One region of the Vibrio sp. T11.5 genome, then DNA from elsewhere that is predicted to be linked to it. Evidence: riboswitches for the same ligand, from Rfam matches in the RefSeq annotation. Region 1 holds a riboswitch; each other region holds the start of a gene.
The links. Region 1 has a riboswitch for thiamine pyrophosphate ahead of thiB (thiamine ABC transporter substrate binding subunit). Riboswitches for the same ligand answer to the same signal wherever they lie in the genome.
Positions count from the first base shown of each region.

Region 2: it holds a riboswitch for thiamine pyrophosphate, as region 1 does, so the genes downstream of both, thiD (bifunctional hydroxymethylpyrimidine kinase/phosphomethylpyrimidine kinase) here and thiB (thiamine ABC transporter substrate binding subunit) in region 1, are expected to answer to the same signal.
Region 3: it holds a riboswitch for thiamine pyrophosphate, as region 1 does, so the genes downstream of both, thiC (phosphomethylpyrimidine synthase ThiC) here and thiB (thiamine ABC transporter substrate binding subunit) in region 1, are expected to answer to the same signal.

Region 1 is NZ_JAPPTP010000014.1:23,327-26,538, reverse strand. It holds gene thiP (thiamine/thiamine pyrophosphate ABC transporter permease ThiP) at 1-150, opposite strand, end outside; gene thiB (thiamine ABC transporter substrate binding subunit) at 160-1,152, opposite strand; TPP riboswitch at 1,206-1,319, opposite strand; gene OH455_RS14695 (flavin prenyltransferase UbiX) at 1,357-1,983, opposite strand; gene mpl (UDP-N-acetylmuramate:L-alanyl-gamma-D-glutamyl-meso-diaminopimelate ligase) at 1,998-3,212, opposite strand, start outside.
Region 2 is NZ_JAPPTP010000003.1:253,252-256,463, forward strand. It holds gene OH455_RS05615 (hypothetical protein) at 1-1,171, shown strand, start outside; TPP riboswitch at 1,521-1,618, shown strand; gene thiD (bifunctional hydroxymethylpyrimidine kinase/phosphomethylpyrimidine kinase) at 1,727-2,557, shown strand; gene OH455_RS05625 (ABC transporter ATP-binding protein) at 2,547-3,212, shown strand, end outside.
Region 3 is NZ_JAPPTP010000032.1:1,030-4,241, reverse strand. It holds gene thiC (phosphomethylpyrimidine synthase ThiC) at 1-1,647, opposite strand, end outside; TPP riboswitch at 1,819-1,917, opposite strand; gene crcB (fluoride efflux transporter CrcB) at 1,986-2,369, opposite strand; gene OH455_RS21035 (multicopper oxidase family protein) at 2,480-3,212, opposite strand, start outside.

The sequences.
Region 1 (3,212 bases):
GAACTTGGTCACATACCGATAGTAAGGGTCTGACCAAACCTGAGCGATATTCAGGGATGGGGCCGCAACTAATAAAGCACCGAGAGCAGAAACAACAAAGGCCGAGATAGCTATCGCGACCCAGAGTCCCAATTGTGGAATACTACGCAAAGCGTCTCCTTAAAAGGTTAAGGCACTTTGCCACTCACGTATCCAAGCTTTTCGGTTTTGGGCTACTTCTTCTGCGCTAAAACTCAATGCTTTTTCAGGTACCGTCAGTGTCTCAAAACCTTCAGGCAATGCGACTTCTGTCACTGGGTACATCCAGTTACCCATTGGCATCAAAGACTGAAAATCATCGCTAAGGATAAACGTCATAAATTCATCGGCTAACTTTTCGTTTTTCGATGCTTTGACTTTAGCCGCAACTTCAACCTGAGTGTAATGGCCTTCAGAAAAGTCAGCCGCTGCGTATTGGCTGTCGCTTTCTGCGATCAGGTGATATGCCGGTGAGGTGGTGTAAGACAACACCATGTCTGACTCACCTTCAAGGAACATAGAGTAAGCCTCAGACCAACCTTTCGTGACAGTGACGGTTTTCTTAGCCAGTAGCTTCCAAGCGGGTACAACATCATCACCATAAACAGATTTCATCCACAACATCAGACCTTGACCCGGTGTTGAGGTGCGTGGATCCTGATAAATCACTTTCAGATCATTCCGAGATTCCACCAGTTCTTTAAGACTCTTTGGTGGATTGGTTAGCTTTTCTTTGTTGTAAACAAACGCAAAGTACCCGAAGTCATACGGCACAAAAGTACTGTCTTCCCAACCATTGGGCAATTTTACTGATTTGGTATCGACATTATGCTCAGCAAGCAAACCTGTTTTCTGTGCTTCCGCCATTAGATTGTTGTCCAAACCTAACACAATATCCGCTTTGCTGTTGTCCCCTTCGAGACGCAGGCGGTTAAGAATAGAGACACCATCATCAAGAGCAACAAAATTGACATCACAACCGCAATGCGCTTCAAAAGCGGCTGCCACTTTCGGGCCGGGGCCCCAATCCGCGGCAAAAGAATCGTAGGTATAAACGGTAAGGGTGTTATCTGCTGCCAATGCAGAAAAAGATGTCAGTGTGGTAACGGCGATGGTGCTTAAAGTGGTTTTCACTGCTCGCTCTCTCCTTGGTTGAGCGGCACAGGTTTGAGGAAACATTGGCAGGGCAAATGTTCAGACTCAATTCCTACGCCAGCATTATCTGGTTCAGGTACACGGGTCCTGGGCTTTGCCCAATCTCAGCTTCATCTGTGCGATGAATAGCTCCCCGATGAGTGTCGGCTGAATTGTAATCGTAATGTTATCAATTGGCCAGAATTAAGCGCGCTGGTCATATCCCCAACGCGGAACAAGCCCCTGTTCAACATTAAGATGATCGAGAACCCTCGCCACCATAAAGTCGACCAGATCTTCAATAGACTTAGGTTGATGGTAGAAGCCCGGTGCCGCAGGCATAATGGTGACGCCCATCTGCGACAATTTATGCATATTTTCTAGATGCAACGTCGAGAACGGTGTTTCACGGACGACCAGCAGCAATTGCCCACGTTCTTTCATCACCACATCAGCCGCACGCTCGATGAGATTGTCGGACATACCATGTGCGATGGCAGCGACACTGCCTGCAGAACAAGGACACACGACCATCTGTTTTGGCGCCGCAGACCCGGAAGCCACTGGAGAGAACCAGTCGTCTTTACCATAGACAACCAACTTCTCGGAATCACAATTAAGGTGTGCGACCAATGCTTGTTGGGCGGAATCTGGGTTCGCTGGCAATTTCATATCATGCTCAGTTGCTAACACAACTCGAGCCGCTGACGATATCAGCAGATGTACCTGATAGCCGGCGGCTAGCAGACATTCAAGCAATCTAAGCCCATACGGTGCGCCTGAAGCCCCCGTAAAAGCGAGTGTAATTGCTTTGTTTTTCTCATTATTCATACTACTACATTAATCTATTCGGCGAGTTTAGCCAGCAGCTTGTCGTGGATGCCTTCAAACCCACCATTGCTCATCACCAGAATTTGATCGCCCGGTTGAGCCTGTTCAGTCAGCATCTGCACTAACGCATCAACACTGTCTGACACATAAGCCGATTGCTGACACTGCTGGGCAATGTCCTCGACAGACCATTCAATACTATCTGGTTGATAAAGGAAAACTACATCGGCCTGAGCAAGGGAAGCCGCCAATGTTTCTTTGTGCACGCCACGTTTCATCGTCGCACTACGAGGTTCAAGTACTGCTAGGATACGTTGTTGGCCGACCTTATTACGCAATCCACCCACAGTAAGTTCAATCGCCGTAGGATGATGAGCGAAGTCATCGTAAACCGTAACCTGATTCACTTCACCTTTTAGTTCAAGTCGACGTTTGGTATTGATGAATTTCGCCAGCGACTGACAGGCTAAATCTGGAGTTACACCCACATGACGGGCTGCTGCGATGGCCATCAAAGCATTGTCGACGTTATGATCACCCACCAGATCCCACTTCACAGTACCGACGGCTTCCCCTTGGAAGAAAACGGTGAATATTGAACCATCGGCGACTTGTTTCTCCGCTCGCCAATCACCTTGTTCACCGCTGAACTCCGTTTCGCTCCAGCAGCCACGCTGTAATACATCGCCAATTGCTGAATCTTCTTGCGGAGCAAGGATTCGACCGTTCCCCGGCACGGTTCTGACTAAGTGATGGAATTGGCGCTTGATCGCTTCCAGATCATCGAAGATATCCGCATGATCAAACTCCAAATTGTTCATCACTAACGTACGAGGATGGTAATGCACGAACTTAGAACGCTTATCGAAAAAAGCACTATCGTATTCATCAGCTTCCACGACAAAAAACATACTTTCGCCCAAACGTGCTGAAACACCGAAGTTGCCCAAGACACCACCGACAAGAAAGCCAGGTTGGTAGCCACAATCTTCTAAAATCCACGCCAGCATGCTGGAAGTGGTCGTTTTTCCATGAGTTCCAGAGACAGCCAGCACCCAACGGTCATGGAGAAGAAACTCCTGCAGCCACTGTGGGCCTGAGGTGTATCTCAGATTACTGTTCAATACATGTTCGACACAGGGATTACCTCGACTCATCGCGTTTCCAATCACAACGAGATCAGGTGCAGGAACAAGCTGAGAAGGGTCAAATCCTTCAATTATTTCAAT
Region 2 (3,212 bases), on a different contig from region 1:
TCGTTATGAGCAATTAAGGTCTGTCGGAGTCGGGAATCTAGCCAAGAGACTCAAATACCTGAAAATCAACGAAGCTGCAGAGAAAGAGTGTATGGATGCTCTTTTGCAAATGGCGATGAATATAACCCAGGCTTCATACAGACAGCATTGCCGTAACAACAGTCCTACTGAGTGGATCAATATGTTGAGAGGTTTTGTCAACCAGTTTAAAGTTGCGCAAAGTATGCGTCATACTTGGTCTCTACCTCAGAGTATCCGCTCGAAAGTCAACCAACATGAAGCGCAGGCTTTGGTAAGACAAATGGAGATGGTGACAGCACTTTCTTTTTATACGTTCAACTCCAGTTCTCTTAATACAGGAATGACGGGTTACACTACGAAAGGAAAAAGGCTCGATGACAGTGCGGTTAATGTCTGGAACTCGTATAAAGAGTGGAGACAAAACTCAACATCACATGTAGACGTGCCCGTTTATCGTCAAATTACTGTACCAAATCCTCAAAATTCTGCTTGGTGGAAGTATGCCAATGATATTGTCAATGGTAGAAACCCTAAAGGGCCTGCGGGCACTATTAAAAGCAGTCGTTACTTATCATGCAGTTTTCACAAAGGCTTTATAGAGGGCGCTTGTTTCCCTGTTTACAAAAACACCGAGGGTATTCTGAACTTTATTATTCGTCGTGCTCAAGGTGTCAATATCAGTGCCTTTAGTGGCTACAATAGTACCAACCTCGCGAGTCGATTAGATAATACTGCCGTCAGGACGTTGAACATCACCGACACTTCGGTCAAAACGGTTTCTGACTATGAGAAAAAGTACGTTAATGAAGTGATCGAGCAAAGTAAAACCCTCATTTTTGAATACCGCCGTATCAATAAGATGAAGCAAGGGTATGAAAATTTGGCAAAACTAATGGGGCTCAAAAGCAATGATTCTGCGATTGCGGTTCAAGCAGAATTTTTATTGCCTCCTTCTGCACAGCTGTCCGTGGATAGGATAGTGAAAAAACCAGCCTATCCAGGTGCTGCCAATGTTCCAGTATTGGAAGTGCATTGTACGTATGTAAGAAGCACAGAAAAATCTAATGGTTTACCTCAAGTACTGGCACCAAGTGATCAGTCGATGTTCTTGGGACCAATCAATCTTTACCCTGCTCAGCAAGTTCACTAGAGTGTTGCGAGCGTCTTCAGCAGATTGAGGGCGTTTTTCGTCTCTTCGTGGTTCCGTTAATCCTCGCCCGAGCTGGGCGGGGATCCCATATCTAAGGTGTGACAGTAGTAGCGTCTAGCTTTCCACACCATCTCTCAACTTTTCCTCACTGCATTACCACCAATGCAGGAGCGTGCCATCAGCACTATAGACTCCGTAATTGGATTACCTTGCAAGATGAATAACATCAAACCTGTCATCGCCATTCAACAGTCAGATTCGAACAGGTAACAGAGGATCTAACTAGCCATGATAGCGCTTTTTGTAAATTAACGAGTGCATTCGCTTTTTAATTACTGTTATTATCATCGGGAAATAGTCGGGGAGCCTTAGGGCTGAGATCGCATTGCGAGACCCGTAGAACCTGATTCAGTTAGCACTGACGTAGGGAACTATTCGCACCAATGCTTGAGTATGCTCATTCTGGTGCACTCGCTTTTTATGATTCGATCTTCCCTTTATTGATCACTTCATGTTTGGCTGAGAGTTCCTGTACGTCTTGTAATAGGAGCACCCATGCCACAATCACAAGACACACCACCCATAGTATTAACCATCGCAGGATCTGATAGCGGTGGTGGCGCTGGTATTCAAGCGGACATTAAAGCCATATCTGCGACTGGCAGTTACGCGTGTTCTGTCATTACGGCCATTACCTCACAAAATACGCTTGGCGTAAGCGCAATTCACCCTATTCCTCTGGAGCATATTGAAAGTCAGCTTGACGCCGTGTTTACGGACCTCAATGTGGTTGCGGTTAAAGTCGGAATGTTGGCTGACGCGCGGATCATTAAGGTCGTTGCGGACAAAATTAGACAGTACAAGCCTGCTCATCTGGTGGTTGATCCTGTGATGGTCGCCACCAGTGGCGATCTTCTGCTGGAGCAGTCGGCGATTAGCACATTAAAAGAGCAACTGATCCCGATGGCGGATCTGATCACCCCCAACCTTCCGGAAGGGGCGGCTTTGATTGATGGTGTTGTGCCGGAAAATGAAGATCAGATGGGTAATATGATCGAAGCATTGCGCGCGCTCGGTGCCAAAGCGGTTTTGCTTAAAGGGGGGCATCTAGAAAAAGATGACAACAGCAATGATTTGCTGATCTTAGCGCAAACGAGTGAGCTTTTGAGTGCCAAACGATTCCCGACGAAAAACACTCATGGAACAGGCTGCACCTTATCTTCAGCGATTGCCTCTTATCTTGCGCAGGGCAATAGGCTGCACAAAGCCGTGTATCTAGGTAAACAATACATCTCCCAGGCCATCGCTCATGCTGATGAACTCAATGTTGGCAGGGGGCATGGGCCGGTCCATCACTTTTTCTGTGGCCACATCAATGTTCGCTGAGCCGATTGGGATCGAGATTCAACGTGCAAGCTTGCAGTACACGGATAATCTGGCTCCGACATTGGCGCACTTTTCTATGTCGATACCTGCTGGGCAGTGGACGTGTATTTTGGGACGCAGTGGCTGCGGGAAAACTACCTTGCTGCGTTATCTGTCAGGTCTGTTGAACGACAAAGCGCACTGGACCGGAGAACTGACTCTCAGTCATAGCCAAGCACTGCAAGGTCAAATCGCTTACATGGCACAACAAGACCTGCTGCTACCATGGTTCAATGTCCTGGATAATGTTTGCCTGAGTAGTAAGTTTGGCAGCGCTCAACCTGACAGGAATCGAGCGCTGCGGTTGCTGGAGCAAGTCGGGTTATCGGATCAAGCGGCGGCTATGCCCGTACAGTTGTCAGGTGGTATGCGTCAACGTGTGGCGTTGGCTCGTACGTTAATGCAAGACAAACCCGTGGTACTCATGGATGAGCCTTTTTCTGCGCTAGATGCAGTGACGAGACATAAATTGCAGACATTGGCCGCTGAGCTATTGCGTGGCAAAACGGTGGTGCTGATCACCCATGACCCGCAAGAAGCGATTCGACTGGCCGACGCTCTGTACATCCTCCGCGGTCAACCTGCTTATGCTGAATCACATGAGGTTCCAACCACT
Region 3 (3,212 bases), on a different contig from region 1:
AAACTGGTCTTCCCAACGGAACTCAAATCGTGCTTTTGATAGTGCATTATCGCGCACTTGTGCTCCTGGGTGCCCTTTAGCTAAGTCGGCAGCGTGCGCGGCAAGTTTATAGGTAATCAGCCCAGTTTTTACGTCTTCTTTATTAGGCAGGCCTAAGTGTTCTTTTGGGGTCACATAACACAGCATTGCACACCCGTACCAACCGATCATCGCCGCACCAATACCTGATGTAATGTGGTCATAGCCCGGAGCAATATCTGTGGTTAGAGGGCCGAGCGTATAGAAAGGGGCTTCATGACAATGCTCTAGCTGCTCTTCCATGTTCTCTTTAATCATATGCATTGGCACATGTCCTGGGCCTTCAATGATCACCTGAACATCATACTCCCATGCGATCTTTGTAAGCTCTCCAAGGGTGCGTAATTCTGCAAACTGGGCTTCATCATTTGCATCGGCGACAGAGCCAGGACGCAGGCCATCACCAAGCGAAAGCGCCACATCGTATTTAGCACAGATTTCACAGATCTCGCGGAAGTTGGTATAGAGGAAGCTTTCCTGATGATGAGCAAGACACCATTTAGCAATGATAGAGCCACCGCGTGAAACAATGCCTGTCACGCGTTTGGCTGTCATAGGTACATAGCGAAGGAGTAAGCCCGCATGGATAGTAAAGTAATCGACGCCCTGCTCCGCTTGCTCAATTAAAGTGTCGCGCATCACCTCCCAATTGAGGTTTTCAGCAACGCCGTTCACTTTCTCCAATGCTTGATACATAGGTACTGTACCAATTGGGACAGGGCTATTACGCAGAATCCATTCGCGAGTCTCGTGAATATTACGACCAGTAGACAAGTCCATCACTGTATCGCCCCCCCAACGTGTCGACCAAACCAGCTTTTCAACTTCTTCCTCAATTGATGAGGTCACAGAGGAGTTACCAATGTTGGCGTTTACCTTCACAAGAAAGTTACGACCAATGATCATAGGCTCAGATTCTGGGTGATTGATGTTTGAAGGGATAATGGCACGACCCTCGGCGACTTCTTTTCGCACGAATTCAGCGCTGATTTCATCGGGAAGATTGGCACCAAAACTTTGCCCAGGGTGCTGCTGATTGAGAACCTGATCCCGATACTTTGCTCGGCCCATATTTTCGCGTAATGCAATGTACTCCATCTCAGGTGTGATAATACCTTTGCGGGCATAGTGCAGCTGAGTAACGCATTGGCCATCTTTCGCACGGCGGATGCGTGGCAAGTTGCCATATCGAAGCTCATCGAGCGTTTCATCTTTCAATCGCTGCTTGGTGTATACAGAGCTGACATCATCGAGTACTTCTGTATCGCTACGTTTTTCTATCCATTCCTCTCTCAGTTTAGGTAAGCCACTGTACAGGTCTATTTTATGCGTAGGATCGGTATAGACGCCTGAAGTATCATAAACACGTACTGGCTCATTTGGCTCAAAAATTGGAGAGTCTTTGGTACCCCCAATCAAACTATCTGCGAGAGATATTTCGCGCATCGGGACACGAATGTCAGGGCGTGAACCCTCAACGTATACTTTGCGAGAATTTGGGTACGGTTGTACAGAAAGAGAATCAATGAACTGTTTTGCTTCCAGTCTCGCTTGCTTGCGACTCGACATAGCATTTTTCCTTGCTTTGTTATTCTAGATAAAAAGATTTTGGATAAAAATGCTTGGCGGATAGATGCGACAAGAGGAGTCAAAATCCAGGTGATGCGACTAGAGTGTTAACTAATGATCACCGAAACAACTTCGACTATTTGATAGATGCACCCAGAGAGAACTCTGGTGTAGGTATCGTCTCTTGTTCCCTTCGCAGGTGTTAGCCTGATCAGGTTCAACGGATCCCGAATTAACGGTCTCAGCCTTATGGCACTCCGACAAGTAAAATCAGTATATAAAAACGGCCTGGTGAAACCAAGCCGAGCTGTCTATTTTTAGAACAATTTTATCAAGTATTAGCTTTTGATCAGAATTTGAAAGCCAATCCAAGCCGCCGATATACTCAAGACAACATTGAGCAGTACATTTAGCCCCATCTTGAAAAATGCACCTTGTTGCATAAGAAGTACATTATCCATGGAAAAGGTTGAGAAGGTGGTCAGTGCGCCAAGGAAGCCTAGGCCGATGATTTGACGCCATGGTTCGGTGGCCAACACTTCATTTTCAAAAGCGGCAATCAACAAGCCCATAATAAATGAACCCACAACGTTGACCGTGAGCGTACCATAGGGGAAACCTCGCCCGAGTAATACCGCGCAAAATTCTGAAACCAAGTATCGTGAGCATGCACCAAAGGCACCACCTAATGCGATAAATCCAAGTATAGAAAGTTGTCCCATGGTTCCTCCTGTCACATTCTGCCGTATTGTATCTGGAATAAGGCTATTTTCGAATCAAAATCGCAACACATTATCTCAAATTAATTTTGAAATTTAAAAAGTTACAGGAGTCACTTTACCTCGATGTAACCCATTAGTCCGGTTTTCATGTGTTCAATGACGTGGCAGTGATACATCCAGCGCCCTGGATTATCGGCAACAAACGCCGCTTTGGCTCTACCGTTTTTACCTAGTAGTACGGTATCGGTATGGAACGGTTCAGCAATCTTTTTACCGTCCATTTCCAGAACAGTGAATGTATGACCATGAATATGAATTGGGTGGTGATATTGGGTAACGTTCTTCAAATCAAATATATAAGTTTTACCGTACTCGAGCGTCGCCAACGGAGCCGGGATGTTATCTTTACTCATGCCTTCCCACGCTCTCTTATTGGTTAACCAGAACTTGGGCATAGCTTTACCATCTTTACTCGTTGGAGTAACCGCTCCCTCCCACTCAAAAACAAAGTCAATTTCCTCAGCATTAGCCAAATCAAGCTGGGGCACTGGATTCAATGGTAACTTGGGCAACAGCTGAGACTCAGGCAAAGAGGAATCGACAACTTCGAATTCACACAAAGGAAATGGGAAACGCCCCTTCATTTGACGAACATAGACACGTTCGCCAGCTTGAGGAGCAATAAGACCTATATCAACCCTCATTCCTGGGCCAACTTTATGCTGATATAGCTTATAGGGCGTTTTTACGGGGTTACCATCGATAGCGATGACCCATGCCTCAGCACCTTCCACTACAATCGGGTAGGTAATGGTATTATCGACGTTGGCGATTCGTAACCGT